DNA from 2 places in the Corynebacterium afermentans subsp. lipophilum genome. Region 2 is predicted to be linked to the other one. Evidence: predicted binding sites of a transcription regulator. Region 2 holds the regulator's gene; the other holds the start of a gene.
What was found. The regulator LexA, encoded in region 2, represses DNA repair genes until DNA is damaged. The targets are predictions, from matches to a motif close to CGAACANNTGTTCG.
Positions count from the first base shown of each region.

Region 1: CAFEL_RS07395 (HNH endonuclease signature motif containing protein) is a predicted target of LexA. The motif match lies at 3,849-3,862, and genes of this name have one in related genera.

Region 1 is NZ_CP046530.1:1,543,385-1,551,199, reverse strand. It holds gene CAFEL_RS07405 (DivIVA domain-containing protein) at 1-55, shown strand, start outside; gene ileS (isoleucine--tRNA ligase) at 297-3,473, shown strand; gene CAFEL_RS07395 (HNH endonuclease signature motif containing protein) at 3,904-5,202, shown strand; gene CAFEL_RS07390 (DNA polymerase IV) at 5,246-6,628, shown strand; gene CAFEL_RS07385 (asparaginase) at 6,617-7,507, opposite strand; gene CAFEL_RS07380 (WKL family lipoprotein) at 7,582-7,815, shown strand, end outside.
Region 2 is NZ_CP046530.1:1,372,731-1,380,545, forward strand. It holds gene hrpA (ATP-dependent RNA helicase HrpA) at 1-1,322, shown strand, start outside; gene nrdR (transcriptional regulator NrdR) at 1,338-1,796, opposite strand; gene lexA (transcriptional repressor LexA) at 2,446-3,126, shown strand; gene CAFEL_RS06595 (DeoR/GlpR family DNA-binding transcription regulator) at 3,177-3,965, shown strand; gene CAFEL_RS06600 (HPr family phosphocarrier protein) at 4,050-4,319, shown strand; gene CAFEL_RS06605 (uracil-xanthine permease family protein) at 4,396-5,706, opposite strand; gene nagB (glucosamine-6-phosphate deaminase) at 5,807-6,532, shown strand; gene hflX (GTPase HflX) at 6,529-7,815, opposite strand, start outside.

The sequences.
Region 1 (7,815 bases), 170 kb from region 2:
ATCCCAGCTGGAAGAGCTGGAGTCGCGCTCCAGCACCGCGCCGAACGAGAAGTAGTTCCTGGCTCTTCACAAACGCCCAGCATCCCTGTAGGATGCTGGGCGTTACTCGTAACACGCAACGATCCGGCCATCACCGGGGAGCGTATCCGGAAGAACGGCTTGTGCTTAATAGACCCGGACGTCACACACGGAAGACGTAACTTCCTTCACCGCAATGAAGTGGGGGCGCATCGCGCGCCCCAAGCAGGGTGGTACCGCGCAGCAATGCGTCCCTGCACGGCTGAAGGAGTGATGTCATGGTTGGCAACGTTTACCCCAAAGTGGACATGACCGGCGGCAGCGACCGCTTCCCAGAGATGGAGCGCGTCGTCCTGGATTATTGGAACACGGACGGCACGTTCAAGGCTTCCCTGGATCAGCGTGAGGGCTGCGAGGAGTACGTGTTCAACGACGGCCCGCCGTTCGCCAACGGCATGCCTCACTACGGCCATCTCCTCACCGGCTATGTCAAGGACATCGTGCCGCGTTTCCGCACCATGTCCGGTTACCACGTGCCGCGGGTGTTCGGCTGGGATTGCCACGGCCTGCCCGCAGAGCTTGAAGCGGAAAAGCAGCTCGATATCACCGACAAAGCCCAGATCGAGGACATGGGCCTGGAGAAGTTCAACGAGTACTGCGCCAAGTCCGTCATGCACTACGCGGGCGAGTGGGAGGACTACGTCACCCGCCAAGCCCGCTGGGTGGACTTCGAAAACGGCTACAAGACCATGGACCCGGAGTACATGGAGTCCGTCATGTGGGCGTTCAAGGAGCTCTACGACAAGGGCCTGATCTACCAGGGCTTCCGCGTCCTGCCGTACTCCTGGGCCGAGCACACTCCGCTGTCTAACCAGGAGACCCGACTGGACGATTCCTACCGCGACCGCCAGGACCCCACCGTCACGGTCACCTTGCCGTTCACCGGTGGGCGCGCAGGCTACGCGGCGGAAACGACGTGGGCCGAGCACCCTGAGCTTCACGACGCCGCAGCTATCGCCTGGACCACGACCCCGTGGACCCTGCCGTCCAACTTGGCGCTGGCTGTCCACCCCGAGGTGGAGTACTCGTTGGTCAAGGTCGGTGCGGATGGGGCCGAAGGGTTCGTCGATAAGCAATTGCTTCTCGCCTCGACCCTGCTGGGCGCCTACGCGAAGGAGCTCGGTGAGTACGAGGTTGTCGCGACGTTTACCGGCGCACAGCTGGAGGGCCTGGAGTACGAGCCGGTCTTCGACTACTTCCGCGACCACGACAACGCGTTCATGATCCTCAACGCGGACTACGTGACCACCGAGGACGGCACCGGCGTGGTGCACCAGGCCCCCGCCTTCGGTGAGGACGATATGCTCACCTGCCAGGAATACGGCATCGACCTGGCCATTCCCGTCGACGCCGACGGCAAGTTCACCTCGCTCGTGCCGGAGCACGAGGGCAAGCTCGTCTTCGACGCGAACCGCGACATCATCCGCGACCTGCGCGCCAAGGGCCGCGTCGTGCGCGACCAGACCATCGTGCACTCCTACCCGCACTCCTGGCGCTCCGGCGAGCCGCTGATCTATATGGCGCTGCCGGCGTGGTTTGTGAAGGTCACCGACATCCGCGACCGCATGGTGGAGCTGAACCAGGAAATCGAGTGGATCCCGTCGCACATCCGTGACGGCCAGTTTGGCAAGTGGCTGGAAGGCGCGCGCGACTGGAACATCTCGCGCACCCGCTACTGGGGCTCGCCGGTGCCGGCGTGGGTTTCCGACAACCCGGACTACCCGCGCGTGGACGTCTACGGTTCCCTGGATGAGCTGGAGCGCGACTTCGGCACCCGCCCGAAGTCCCTGCACCGCCCGCACATCGACGAGCTGGTGCGCCCGAACCCGGACGACCCGACCGGCAAGTCCATGATGCGCCGCGTGCCGGACGTTCTGGATTGCTGGTTCGAGTCCGGCTCCATGCCGTTCGCGCAGTACCACTACCCGTTTGAGAATCGCGAGGAGTTCGACACCCGCCAACCCGCGGACTTCATTGTGGAGTACTCCGGCCAAACCCGCGGCTGGTTCTACGTGCAGCACGTGCTGTCCACCGCACTGTTCGACCGAGTGGCGTACAAGAAGGTCGTCGCTCACGGCATCGTGCTGGGCTCGGACGGGCAGAAGATGTCCAAGTCCAAGGGCAACTACCCGAACGTGATGGAGGTCTTCGACCGCGACGGCTCCGACGCAATGCGCTGGTTCCTCATGTCCTCGCCGATCCTGCGCGGTGGCAACCTGATTGTTACCGAGCAGGGCATCCGCGAGGGCGTGCGCCAGGCGCTGCTGCCGATCTGGAACGCGTACACGTTCCTGCAGCTGTACTCGTCTTCGGACGCCCAGTGGTCCGTCGATTCCGACAACGTGCTCGACCGCTACATCCTGGCCAAGACGCACGACATGGTGGCAGCTGTGGGCGAGGCGCTCGACGACACCCGCATCGCCGACGCTTGCGACGTGGTGCGTCGTTTCGCCGACACGCTGACCAACTGGTACGTGCGCCGCTCCCGCGACCGATTCTGGGAGGGCCAGGAGGCGCACCCGGAGGCGTTCAACACGCTCTACACGGTGCTCGAAGTCGTTTCCCGCGCGGTGGCGCCGCTGCTGCCGTACGTCTCCGAGGTCATCTGGCGCGGGCTCACCGGCGGCCGTTCGGTGCACCTGACGGACTACCCGCAGGCCTCCGAGTTGCCGGCGGACGCCGAGCTGGTCGCCGCCATGGATGCGACGCGTGCGGTGTGCTCTGCGGCGTCGTCAGTGCGCAAGGCGAACAAGCTGCGCAACCGCCTGCCGCTGCCGAAGCTCACCGTCGCCCTGCCGGATTCGGCCAAGCTCGATGCGTTCCGCTCCACCATCCGCGACGAGGTGAACGTGAAGGACGTCGCTTTGACTGACGACGTCGACGCGGCCGGATCCTTCGAAGTCGTGGTCAACGCCAAGGTGGCTGGCCCGTCGCTGGGTAGGGACGTGCAGCGCGCCATCAAGAACGTCAAGGCCGGCAACTACGAGCGCCGCGGAGACGATGTGGTGGTCGACGGCGACATCGTGCTCACCCCGGAGCTTTACACCGAGCGTCTGGTGGCGGAGAACCCGGAGAGCACCGCGCGTGTCGACGCCGACGGCACCGTCGGCTTGGTCGTCCTCGACACCGAGGTAACCGAGGAACTCGAGGCTGAGGGCTGGGCTGCCGACGTGATCCGCGGTCTGCAGGATGCCCGCAAGCGCGAGGGCTTCGACGTTTCCGACCGCATCGCTGTGGTGCTGGCCGTGCCTGCGGAGAAGGAGGCGTGGGCCCGCACCCACGCCGACCACATCGCCGCCGAGACCCTGGCGACATCCTTCGACGTGGTCACCGAGCCGGTCGAGGGGCACGATGTCATCGATGGCGTGACCGCCACTGTTCGTAAGAACAGCTAGGTTCTTTCGAGCTGGGGCCTCACTCGTGTGGAGTGGGGCCCCTATTTTGCGTTCTCAGCAGGGGAGGCGCACCGTCGCTCGATAATGCGCACTATGCAGCTGCATAGTTTTTGATGCCAACTATGAGGTGGCACCCACTATGCAGCTGCATAGATTTTGGGAGTGTTTGTGTGGGGTGCTGACTATGCGACTGCATAGTTTTTCTTACCGATATTGGGGCGGCACCCACTATGCAGCGGCATAGTTTTTGGGAGTGTTTGTGTGGGGTGCGCACTATGCAGCGGCATAGCGAATGGGGTTTATGTTCGACTTCTGGGTAAGCGAAACCGTGCACGTTGTCCACTTCAATGGACATTTTCCTCAAAACCCTTGACTCGAACACATGAGCTTTCTATAAAGGTGTCAATGTTCATGAGTAAGGGGATCAACCATGACAATTGCGGTGGACGAACGGACGGAAGATCGAACGGGTGACCTGTCGGCAGAGGTGCTCGAGGATCAGATCAAGTGCAATCAATTGTCGGCGAACCATCACCGGGCGCGGATGCTCGATGCGGTGGGGCAGTTCGACGAACAGGGGCTGGCGGAGCAGTACGGGGAGAAGTCGACGGCAACGTGGTTGCGCAGCGAACTCAACCTCCCGCAGGCCACGGCATTCGAGTACGTGCGCGTGGCGCGAGGGCTGAGAAAGTTCAGGCTCTTATTCGACGCGTTCGAATCGGGGGTGATGCCGTATTCGACAGTCCGTTTCCTTCTCCAGTATTTGGAGGAGTGCAACGAAGAGCAATACGTCCAACTCGCGCTGAGCATGTCGTTTGCTGATCTCCAGCTTGTGCTTGCCGGGGCAAGGCCCAAAGAGGAGGATCCGACTGAGCCGTATGCTCGCGCCCGCGAGTGCGACGACGGCATGCTCGCCTTCGAGGCGAGGCTTCCGGCGGTAGCTGGCCAAAAGCTCCTGACTGCGTTGAAGGTGGCTCAGCTTGCCAGTTTCGGTCTCGAGGATGTGGACCCAGATGATCTGCAGGATCCGGAGAAGGTGCAGAAGCTTATCGACGACGCAGCTGCCGCTGAAGACGCCGTCCCCTCAGAGCAAGACCGCGCTCCGCAAAAGCGTACGAAGATCACCATGGACGACATCGTGCGTTCGGTGTCGCGGTACGGGCCTCCGGAAAAACAGGACGTTTACGGGGCGTTGTTGGCGATGATCGATATGGTTCGCGCGAACCCAAAGAGTCCGCTTCGCAGTCCAGGCGTGCAGGTCAACCTCATGGTCAACCAGTTTGGCCAATGTTGGATGCCGGAAAACCGCTCGGCAAGTTCTGAGGACGTGCGCAGCTACCTCGCCAATGCGATGGTGCGTTTGCACTTGCTGGATGACACGGGACTGACGATCCACGTCGGCCGTTCGCGGCGGTTCGCCACCGACGGCCAAGTGCAGGCGCTGTTGGCGATCTGGGGGTATCAGTGCGCTATGCCTGGATGTTCGCATAGGCGCTTCATAGAGATGCACCACATAAAGGAGTGGGAGCACGGAGGTATGACTGATTTAGACAACCTGATCCCACTGTGCTCGAGCTGCCACTCTCAGGTGAGCCACGGAGTAATCACCATCGAGCGCCAAGGAGCTGACCTGTTCTTCACGTTCAAAAACGGTGCCCGGTTCGTCTCGCGCAACAGAGCGCTGCCGAGGCGGATGGAGTATGTCACCGGAGATTCGTTCGCCGTGTGATCGGATTGGAACATGGTGGTACCGGTGGTGCACAGTGGTGGACATGAACCGTTGGGTGCTGCACATCGACATGGATGCGTTCTACGCATCATGCGAGCAGCTGACCCGCCCGACGCTCAAAGGGCGCCCCGTGTTGGTGGCGGGAGTGTCCGGCCGTGGCGTAGTCGCAGGCGCCAGCTACGAGGCGCGCAAGTACGGGGCGCACTCGGCGATGCCGACGCACCGGGCAGCACGGCTGGTGGGCTCGAAAGCGGTGCTGGTGGCGCCGCGCAGGCCGGTTTACGCGACTGCATCGCGCCGGGTGTTCGAGATCATCGGCAGGTACGTGGACGTGGTGGAGCAGCTGTCCATCGACGAGGCGTTCATGGAGCCGGAAGACTTGTTCGGGGCGAGCCCGGAGGACGTGGAGAAATGGGCGAACGAGCTGCGGGCGGCGATCAAGGAAGAAACAGGGCTGCCCAGTTCGATCGGCGCAGGTCCGGGAAAGCAGTACGCCAAGATCGGCTCGGGTCGGGCGAAGCCGGACGGCGTGTTTGTCATCCCGCACGACCGGCAGCTAGAGATTCTGCACCCGATGCCAGTCAGCGAGTTGTGGGGTGTGGGACCTGTGACTGAGTCGAAGTTACTTGCTGCGGGGATTGAAACGATCGGGGACCTAGCGAACCTCAACGAGAAAGAACTGGACATTGCCATTGGCGGCGCGGTGGGCAGGCAGCTGTGGTGGTTGGCGCGCGGGGTGGATGAGCGGCCGGTGGCGCCGCGGGCGGAGTCGAAGCAGATCTCCTCGGAGCACACGTACCCGCAAGATTTGACCACCCCGCCGGAGGTGGACGCGGCGTTGGAACGGGCGGCTGCGGAATCGCACCGCAGGCTGCGCAAGGATGGGCGCGGAGCACGCACGGTGACGGTGAAGCTGCGGATGGCGGACTTCCGCATCGAGTCGCGCTCGGCGACGTTGCCGTACGCCACCGACGACGCGGAGACGCTGCTGGCCACTGCGTTCCGGATCGTGCGCTACCCCGACGAGGTGGGCCCGATTCGGTTGGTGGGCGTGTCGTACTCGGGCCTGGAGGAGACGCTGCAGGACGTGCTGTTTCCGGAGTTGGACCAGGCGATTGTGAAGCCTTCGCCAGTGTCGGCCGACTACGAAACTGGTGTCAGCGACCACGAAACGCAATTCGACACGGAGGTGCACCAGGAGGCTGCTCCGGAGCAGGGGGTGTGGCGCGCGACGCAGGACGTCTACCACCCGGATTACGGGCACGGCTGGGTCCAGGGTGCGGGCAAGGGTTGGGTGACGGTGCGGTTTGAAACGCGGGCGACGGGTCCAGGCAGGATTAAAAGCCTTCGCGCGGACAATCCGCAGCTCCGGCAAGCTGACCCGCTGGATTCGTTGGCGTGGGAGGACTGGTTCTCACAGCAGTGAGCGCGGGTCCACACCGGTGGCCAGCGCGGTGGCCAGCGCGATGCGGGCCTGCCCGGCGCTTAGGTAGCCGGCAGGCAACGCGCCCAGGTCGCCGAGGGTGGATCCGCCGCCGGCGCCGCCGTAGGCGAACGACACCTCGCCGTAGGGCACCGACGTTGCGACGACCACAGGTACCCCGCGGTGCAGCAGCTTTGCGACGGCGCTGCCCATGCACGCCGACACATTGCCGGAGCCGAGGGCTTCTAAGACGAGCCCGTCGACAGGCCCGAGTGCGCGGATGAGGGCGTCGTCGGCGCCTGCCCACGCGCGGATGATGGGGATGTTCAACCCGGCCAACGGCGCGGCAGGTACCGCCATGGGGCGGGGCAGGGGTGTGCCGCTAGTGAGGGTGAAAGCGTGCTCGGCGGTAGTTTGCGTCTTCATCAACCCGCGAGCCGGGAGGGTCTCGCCCGCGAAATGGACGAGGACGCCGGTGTCGCGCCGGGTGGCGGCCACCTCGATCGCGCCGCGCAGGTTGGCGGGGCCGTCGGGGTGGGCGTGGTCGGCGGAGCGCATCGCGCCGGTGAGCACAACGGGTCGGGGATCGGCGTGGACGAGGTCCAGCGCGAGGGCGGTCTCGGCCATGGAGTCGGTGCCGTGGGTGATGACGAGGGATGCGGAGTCGTCGAGAAGCGAAGTGCGCACGGTTTCGCGCAGCAGGTCGATCTCAGCCAAGCCCATGGACGAGGAGTCGAGGCTGGCCACATCGATGGCGCGCACCCGGCCCGTGGTGCCGCAGCGGGCGACGAGCTCGTCGCCGGTGAGCGTGGGCACGAGCGCGCCACGGTCGTTTGTGGTGGAGGCGATCGTGCCGCCGGTTGAGATGACTAACACGTTCATGCACACAGAGTGCCAGAAAGTTGCGGGTGTGCAGTAACGTGAAGCAAGAGATTTACGCTACGCAAGGAGAACACGTGAAAGCACCGAAACTTGTCGCAGCCGCAGCTGTCGCTGGCATCGCACTGAGCTTGACGGCCTGCTCCGAGGATTCGGACACGACCGAAACCACCGCCGCGTCCCAGGAGGCCTCCTCCGAGGCTGCGCCGGTGGCCGAAATGCCGACGGCGGACGAGCTCAACGCTGTGCTGCAGCGCGCCGCTGACCCGAACCTGCCCATCGCCGAGCGTGCGAATACCGTGCAGGGTGGC
Region 2 (7,815 bases):
CTTTCGACGGCGTGACCGTGGACGTGCCCGTGCCGCTTCTAGCAAACCTGCGGCCGGAGGGCTTTGACTGGCTGGTGCCGGGGCTGCGCTCGGAGCTGGCCGCGGAGTACATCCGCACACTGCCCAAGGCCTTGCGCAAGACCGTTGTGCCGGCACCCGACTTCGCCGAGCGTGCGCTGGAGGCGATCTGGGAGAAGCAGGACGACGAAGGCGCCAGTGAGGCCGATCTGCGTGAAACTCCGTTCGCCGAGGCACTCGCTGACGCGCTGCACAGCATCGGCGGGCGAGGCATCAACGGCACCGACTTCAACCCGTCTGCGCTGCCCGAGCATCTGAAGGTGACCTTCGCCGCGATTGACCGCCGCGGCAAAGTGGTCGACCACGACACGGACCTCGGTGCACTGAAGCGCCGCCAGGCCGGCAAGATCAAGTCCTCCGTGTCCAAGGCCGGGCGCACCTCCGAGTCGGATGCGGTGGCGAAGTGGACTACCGATTCCCTCGGCGCGGTGCCGGAGACGGTGACCACGACTATCGACGGCAACGAAGTCGACGCCTACCCGGCACTCGAGGCCACCAAGAACGGCGTGAAGGTCACGGTGCACCCGACCAAGGCCGCCGCGGATGCCTCAATGGTCACAGCGACGCTGACGTTGCTGTTGCGCGAGATCACGGTCAACGCCGGACAGATGACCAAGGGGCTGCCGTTGCGCCAGAAGGTGGCGGTGGACCGCTACCCGCACGGCGGCGCCGCCGGGCTCGTCGAGGACGCCCGCGTCGCCGTGATCCGCGACCTGATGTTCTCCTCCGGCGGGCCGGTGCGTTCGCCGGAGGAGTTCGACGCGCTCGTGGCCGAAATCCGCCCTCAGGTCGCTGGTGGGGTGCGCCGCGTGGTGGTCACCTTGGCGCCGGCTCTGGCGGAGTACGCGAATATCGCGGCTGAGCTTGAGCAGTGGGAGGGCCCGGCTATCGACGACATGACGTCGCAGCTGCAGTTTTTCCTTCCGAAACACGCGGTGACTGTCCACGGCATCGGGCACTTGCAGCACCTGCCCCGCTACATTGACGCGATGCGTATCCGCCTGGAAGACATGCGGCTGGATCCGGACCGTGACGCCGACCGGCAGTCAGTGATCGATTCGGTGAAGGCCTACTTGGCGCAGCGCATGAAGGCCTTGCCCGCTGGTCGCACGAAGACAAAAGCGTACAAGGATATTTTGTGGCTAATTGAAGAGCTGCGTGTGAGTTTGTTCGCGCAGCGTTTGGGCACGCCGAAGCCGGTAAGCCAGCGGCGCATTGAGAAGAAGATTGACGCCCTGCGTTAGCCCCACGATCGCGGGTTAGAAGTCCTCGCGGTCGCGGCGGCGCATGAGCCGGATTTCAGATTCGAAGTCGTCTGCGCTCTCGAACGACTTGTACACCGATGCGAAGCGCAGGTACGCCACTTCGTCGAGGGCGCGCAGCGGTTCAAGGACTGCCAAGCCGATCTCGTGGGCGGGCACCTGCGAGCTGCCCTGGGCCCGCACAGTCTCTTCCACTTCCTGGGCAAGCCGTTTCAAGGCATCATCGGTGACATCGCGGCCTTGGCATGCTCGACGCACGCCGACGATGAGTTTGTCGCGGTCAAACGGTTCGCTCACGCCGTTGCGTTTCACAACGGTAAGGACTGCCTTTTCCACTGTGGTGAAACGTCCCCCGCACTCGGTGCACTCTCTGCGTCGACGAATCGCAGCGCCAGCTTCGACCAGCCGCGAGTCAGTCACACGGGATTGCTCGTTGTGGCAAAAAGGACAAAACACGGTTTTCCACCCCCCGGGGTCTTCAAAGGCTTGGTGTAGCCGTGAGTCTACGCCCTGCCTATCGCGCCGTTGCCACCGTGGCGCTGTGGGTGACCTGGCTGCCGGGCATAGATGAGGGATCCTGGTCTTGCGCCGAGAAGACGCCGCCAAACGCGGAACCGATAAGCAGCGCCGCAGTCATGCATGCGCCAAGCAGGAGCGTATCGCGCGTCTCGTGCCGTGTTTCGAACGCGTTCGCTTCAGTGGAACCGTCCGAAACCCGGTTTGAGGCAGAACGAGCACTCGTTCGATGGGATGCAGATATGGTTCGAACACCGGCCCCGCCGGTTCGACGCTTCGACGCAGATTCGAGGTCCCAAATCTCCGCCGGGGGAACCACGGATGCGGCGCCCGGGCGAGATGCAGATGCATTGTGTACTGGATTGATTGCAATGGACATTGTGAGTCTCCCTTCGTTTCGCGGCACACATTACGTTCGGCGCCGACACACTCGAACGTTCTAACGTTCATTTGTTCGAATACGATTACGTGTTCGATTTATAGCACCCCGACCGATAGGTGTCCACCCAAACGCTGCAACCATCGAACATGAGTGCCCTATCTGGTAGGTTCGTAGGCGCACTACGCCACCGAGTCCAAGGAGAACGTCATGGCACGAAAGAAGTCCGAGCCCGGCAACCCGGATTACAACGCACTGTCTGACCGTCAGCGCCGTATCCTCCAGGTCATTCAGGATGCTGTTGTCCTGCGCGGTTACCCGCCGAGCATCCGCGAGATCGGCGATGCCGCTGGTTTGCAGTCCACTTCGTCTGTCGCATACCAGCTCAAGGAGCTTGAAAAGAAGGGTTTCCTCCGACGCGACCCGAACAAGCCGCGCGCCGTGGATCTGCGCCAGATGCCAGAGACCGGACGCAAGCAGCGCAAGCCGCAGGAAGCGAAGCCGGAGGATTCGGGTAATGCCCGCTACGTGCCGGTGGTCGGCCAGATCGCCGCAGGCGCTCCGATCCTCGCCGAAGAGAACGTGGACACCTACTACCCGCTGCCCGAGGAGTTGCTCGGTGACGGCGATGTTTTCATGCTCAAGGTTGTCGGCGAATCCATGCGCGAGGCCGGCATCCTCGACGGCGACTGGGTAGTTGTCCGCTCCCAGCCGAACGCGGAAGAGGGCGAGTTTGTTGCGGCGCTTCTGGACGGTGAGGCGACGGTCAAGGAATTCCACCGCGACTCCACCGGTGTGTGGCTGTTGCCCCACAACGACGCATTCGAACCGATCAAGGGCGACGAGGCTGAGATCATGGGGCGTGTTATTTCGGTGTTCCGTACTCTGTAACCGGTGCGTGTGCGCCGAGAAAACACTAAGACCAAAAGCGCAGGAGATCGATGTACGCCGAAGAGCGGAGACGCCAGATCGCGTCTTTGACCGCAGTTGAAGGCCGCGTCAATGTCACCGAATTGGCGCAGCGCTTCGACGTCACCGCGGAAACAATCCGCCGGGACCTTTCGGCGCTGCACGATGAGGGCGCGGTGCAGCGCGTCCACGGCGGCGCGGTGGCCAGCCAATCGTACCGCTCTACGGAGATCCCGCTGGATACCCGCCAGCGCGCCTCGCTTGCGGCCAAGACCGCAATTGCGGAAACCGCGTTGCAGTTCGTGCCGGACACACAAAGCTGCACGATTTTTTTGGACTCGGGCACAACTATCAGCAGCTTGGGCAAGCGACTTGCAGAGACTCGCGGGGACAAGGAGTACTCGGTGGTGACCAACTCCATCCCCACCGCCTTGGAGCTGAGCGATTCCGGTTTGCACGATGTGCAGCTACTCGGTGGCAGCGTCCGTCCGATCAGTCAGGCGGTCGTCGGCAGTACTGCGCTTCGCACACTGGCCCTGTTGCGCGCTGACGTTGCGTTTGTGGGCACCAACGCGCTGTCCATCGGCCACGGTCTCTCCACCGTGGACGCCCAGGAAGCTGCGGTGAAAGCTGCGATGGTGACGAATGCCCGCAGTGTTGTTGTGTTGTGCGATTCCACGAAGCTGGGCAACGACTACGTGGTCAGCTTCGCGCCGCTGACGGATATTGATGTGGTGGTCACCGACGCTGAGGCACCCTCCGCCTTCGTGGACGAGCTGCGCTCGCACGGTATTGAGGTCGTGCTCGCGCAGACCCAATAGTGCGAGCAACATGGTGGCATCAACATCTGTTCGCGACCTACACTCGTTGCAGACCTGAATGAAATCAACGGAAAGGACACCCGAATGGCTTCCAAGACTGTGAAGGTCGGTTCCACCGTCGGGCTGCACGCACGCCCGGCCACGGTGATCGCTGACGCTGCCGGCGAGTACGACGACGAGATTCTGCTGACGCTTGTTGGCGGCGACGATGACGACGAGACGGACGCTGCTTCCTCGCTGATGATTATGGCCATGGGCGCAGAGCACGGAGACGAGGTCACCGTGACCTCCGACAACGCCGATGCCGTGGAGAAGATCGCGGCGCTCATCGAGCAGAACCTCGACGACGAGTAGGTGCTTTTCGCTTCTCGACGAGCTCACGCCCGGGCCACGCGCCCGGGCGTTTTTTACGTGCAATCAGCACCGGACGCTACGACGTCGACGGCTGAGACACCTCGAAGTTCCTGCGGTACTGCCCCTCCCCCAACGTGTCGTACGCCCAGCGCATGAGCGGGTAAACCACGATGATGCCGACCGAGCCCAGCGCGATGCCTTCCAACGTCACAGCACCGAGGTCCAAGGTGAGGTTGCCGATGCCGACAATCAGCGCGACCGCAGCCGCGGTGAGGTTGGCCGGATCGGTGAAGTCCACCTTGTTGTCCTGCCAAATACGCACACCTAGCATGCCGATGAGCCCGTAGAGCACCAGACACGCCCCGCCGAGCACGCCGGCGGGGATGGTGAAGATCACGGCGCCGAACTTCGGGATGAACGCCAGCACGATCGCAAACAGGGCGGCGACCCAGTACGCGGCGGTGGAATACACCTTCGTCGCCGCCATAACTCCGATGTTTTCGGCGTAGGTAGTTGTGCCGGATCCGCCGAAGCCGCCGGCGAGTGTGGTGGCGATACCGTCGCCGATCAGCGCGCGCCCCTGCATGTCGTCAAGATTGCGCCCGGTCATCTCCGAGACCGCTTTGACGTGGCCGACGTTCTCCGCGATCAGCACCACCAGCACCGGCAGGGTCACCAGCACCGCGGAGACATGGAACTCGGGCTGGTGAAACTGCGGCAGGCCGATCCACGGCGCGTCGGCAATGGTCTGCAGCGCGTCCTCGCTCAAGCCACCTGTTACGGCAGCAAACAGCCAACCGACGAGCACGCCGATGAGGATGGACAGGCGCGAGAGCAGCCCGCGGGTAGCCACTGTCACCACCACAACCGTCAGCAGTGTCACCCCTGCCACCCAGGGCTGGGTTTCCACGTTCGACACTGCAGTCGGCGCGAGGTTGAAGCCGATCAGGGCGACGATGGCGCCAGTGACCGCGGGCGGCATCACCGCATCGATGACCCGCTTGCCTGCCCATTCCACGACGATGCCGACGAGAATGAGCGCCGCACCGGTCAGCAGCACCCCACCCAGCTGCGCACCGACCCCGTACTGCTGCGACGCCGTCAACGGCGCGATAAAAGCAAACGAAGAGCCCAGGTAGCTCGGCACTTTATTGCGGGTAATCAGCAAAAAGATGATGGTTCCCAAGCCGGAGAACAGCAACGTGGTGTTCACCGGGAATCCCGTCAGGGTGGGCACCAGCAACGTCGCACCGAACATGGCCACCACGTGCTGCATGCCAATGCCGATGGTGCGCGGCCAGCTCAGCCGCTCGTCTGGGGCGACAACTGCCCCGGGGCGCACAGTGCGCCCGTCTCCGTGAAGGGTCCAACCGAAAGTGTTAGTCACGAAACGCCATTATCACCCCGCCAGCCCAAATTTCCTGTTCCGGGGGTAGTTGCCGGGCAAAGTACACAGCTCTCAGAGTGCGCTTGCTATTTTGGCCATCATGGAAATTATTGTGCGCCCCACTGCCAAAGAAGTAGGTGTCTCCGCAGCCGACATCATCGAACCGTTCGTTCGCGATGGCGCGACGCTCGGCCTGGCCACGGGCTCGACCCCGAACCCGACGTACATGGAGCTGGCCCGCCGCCACCGCGAGGAGAACTTGAGCTTCGCGCAGTGCGACGCGTTCCTCCTGGACGAGTACGTCGGGCTGGAACGTTCCGACGAGCAGTCCTACTACGCCACGATCCGCCGCGAGTTCACCAACCACATCGACATCGACGATGCGAAGGTGCAGTCTCTCGACGGCCTGACGGCAGACCCCGCGGCAGAAGCCCGCAGCTACGAGGAACGCATCGCCGCCGCCGGCGGCGTGGACGTGCAGATCCTCGGCGTCGGCGCCAACGGCCACATCGCGTTCAACGAGCCACCCAGCGCCCTAGATTCGCGCACCCGCGAGATCGACCTTCACCCCACCACCGTGGCGGATAACGCCCGCTTCTTCGACAACGAGGACCAGGTGCCACGCAAGGCCCTGACCCAGGGCGTGGGCACCATCATGGAGGCGCACACCATTGTGCTCATCGCCACCGGCCCGAATAAGGCCGACGCAGTCAAGGCCCTCGTTGAGGGCCCGGTGACACCGGGCTGCCCGGCATCGGTGCTGCAAAACCACCCGCGAACCACGGTGATCCTCGACGAGGACGCGGCGGCGAAGCTCGAGCGCTAGCTCACCACGAACTCCGCGTACTGCTCTGCAAGTACGCGGGGCAGGCGGACGTCGATACGCGTGCCCGCCTCGTCGTATTCCTCCGAGCGCACCGTGCCCTCGTCGTGGACGCGGCTGACCACGTCGCCACGGGTGTAAGGCACCACCATGGTCACGTGCGCCTCGATGGAGTTGAGGTGCTGCTCGATGCGCGCCTCCAGCTCCTCGATGCCCTCGCCGGTAAGCGCGGAGACGAACACGGCCGTGCGCCCGGTCTTCTCAAACGCGTGGCGCAGCTCCGCCAGCACCAGCGGGTCGGCCTCGTCGATCTTGTTCACCACCACGATCTCCGGGGGTATCTCCTCGCCGGAATCGCGGGTGACCTCCGCGAGCACTTCGTTGACGGCCTCGATCTGCTTCAGCGGGAACGCGTCGGAGCCGTCCACGACGTGCAGCACCAGATCGGCTCCCGCGACCTCCTCAAGCGTCGACTTGAAGGCCTCGACTAGCTGGGTGGGCAGGTGACGCACGAACCCGACGGTGTCGGTGAGCACCACGTTGCGCCCGTCCGCGAGCTTCGCCTTGCGGGTGGAGGGGTCCAGGGTGGCAAACAACGCGTCTTCCACCAGCACGCCGGCACCCGTCATCGCGTTGATCAGAGAGGATTTGCCGGCGTTGGTGTAGCCGGCAATGGCAATCTTCGGGATGGTGGAACGCTGGCGCTTCGCGCGCTTGACCTCGCGCGCCGTGGTCATGTCGCGCAGCTGGTGGCGCAGCTTGGCCATCTCGGTGCGCAGGCGGCGACGGTCCGCCTCAATGCGCGTCTCACCGGGACCGCGCAGGCCCACGCCGCCGTTGGAGCCGGCGCGGCCGCCGGCCTGGCGCGACAGGTTGCCGCCCCAACCGCGGGTGCGGCTGTACAGGTACTCCATCTGCGCCAGGCTGACCTGAGCTTTACCCTCTTTGCTCTTCGCGTGCTGGGCGAAGATGTCCAGAATGAGCATGGTGCGGTCGATCACTTTGATCTTCAGCGCTTCCTCGAGCGCGATCATCTGCGACGGCGAGAGCTCACCGTCGAAAATCACCGTGTCGGCGCCGGTGGCCTGCACGATCTCGCGCAGCTCCGCCACCTTGCCCGAGCCGATGTAGGTGCCCGGGTCCGGCTTGTCGCGCTTCTGGTACAGCATGTCCAAAACCTCAGCACCGGCGGTTTTCGCTAGCGCCGCCAGCTCCCACATGCTCGCCTCGATCTCGGCCACGGTGCCTTCGGTCCACGCGCCGACAAGGAGGACCTGCTCGATGCG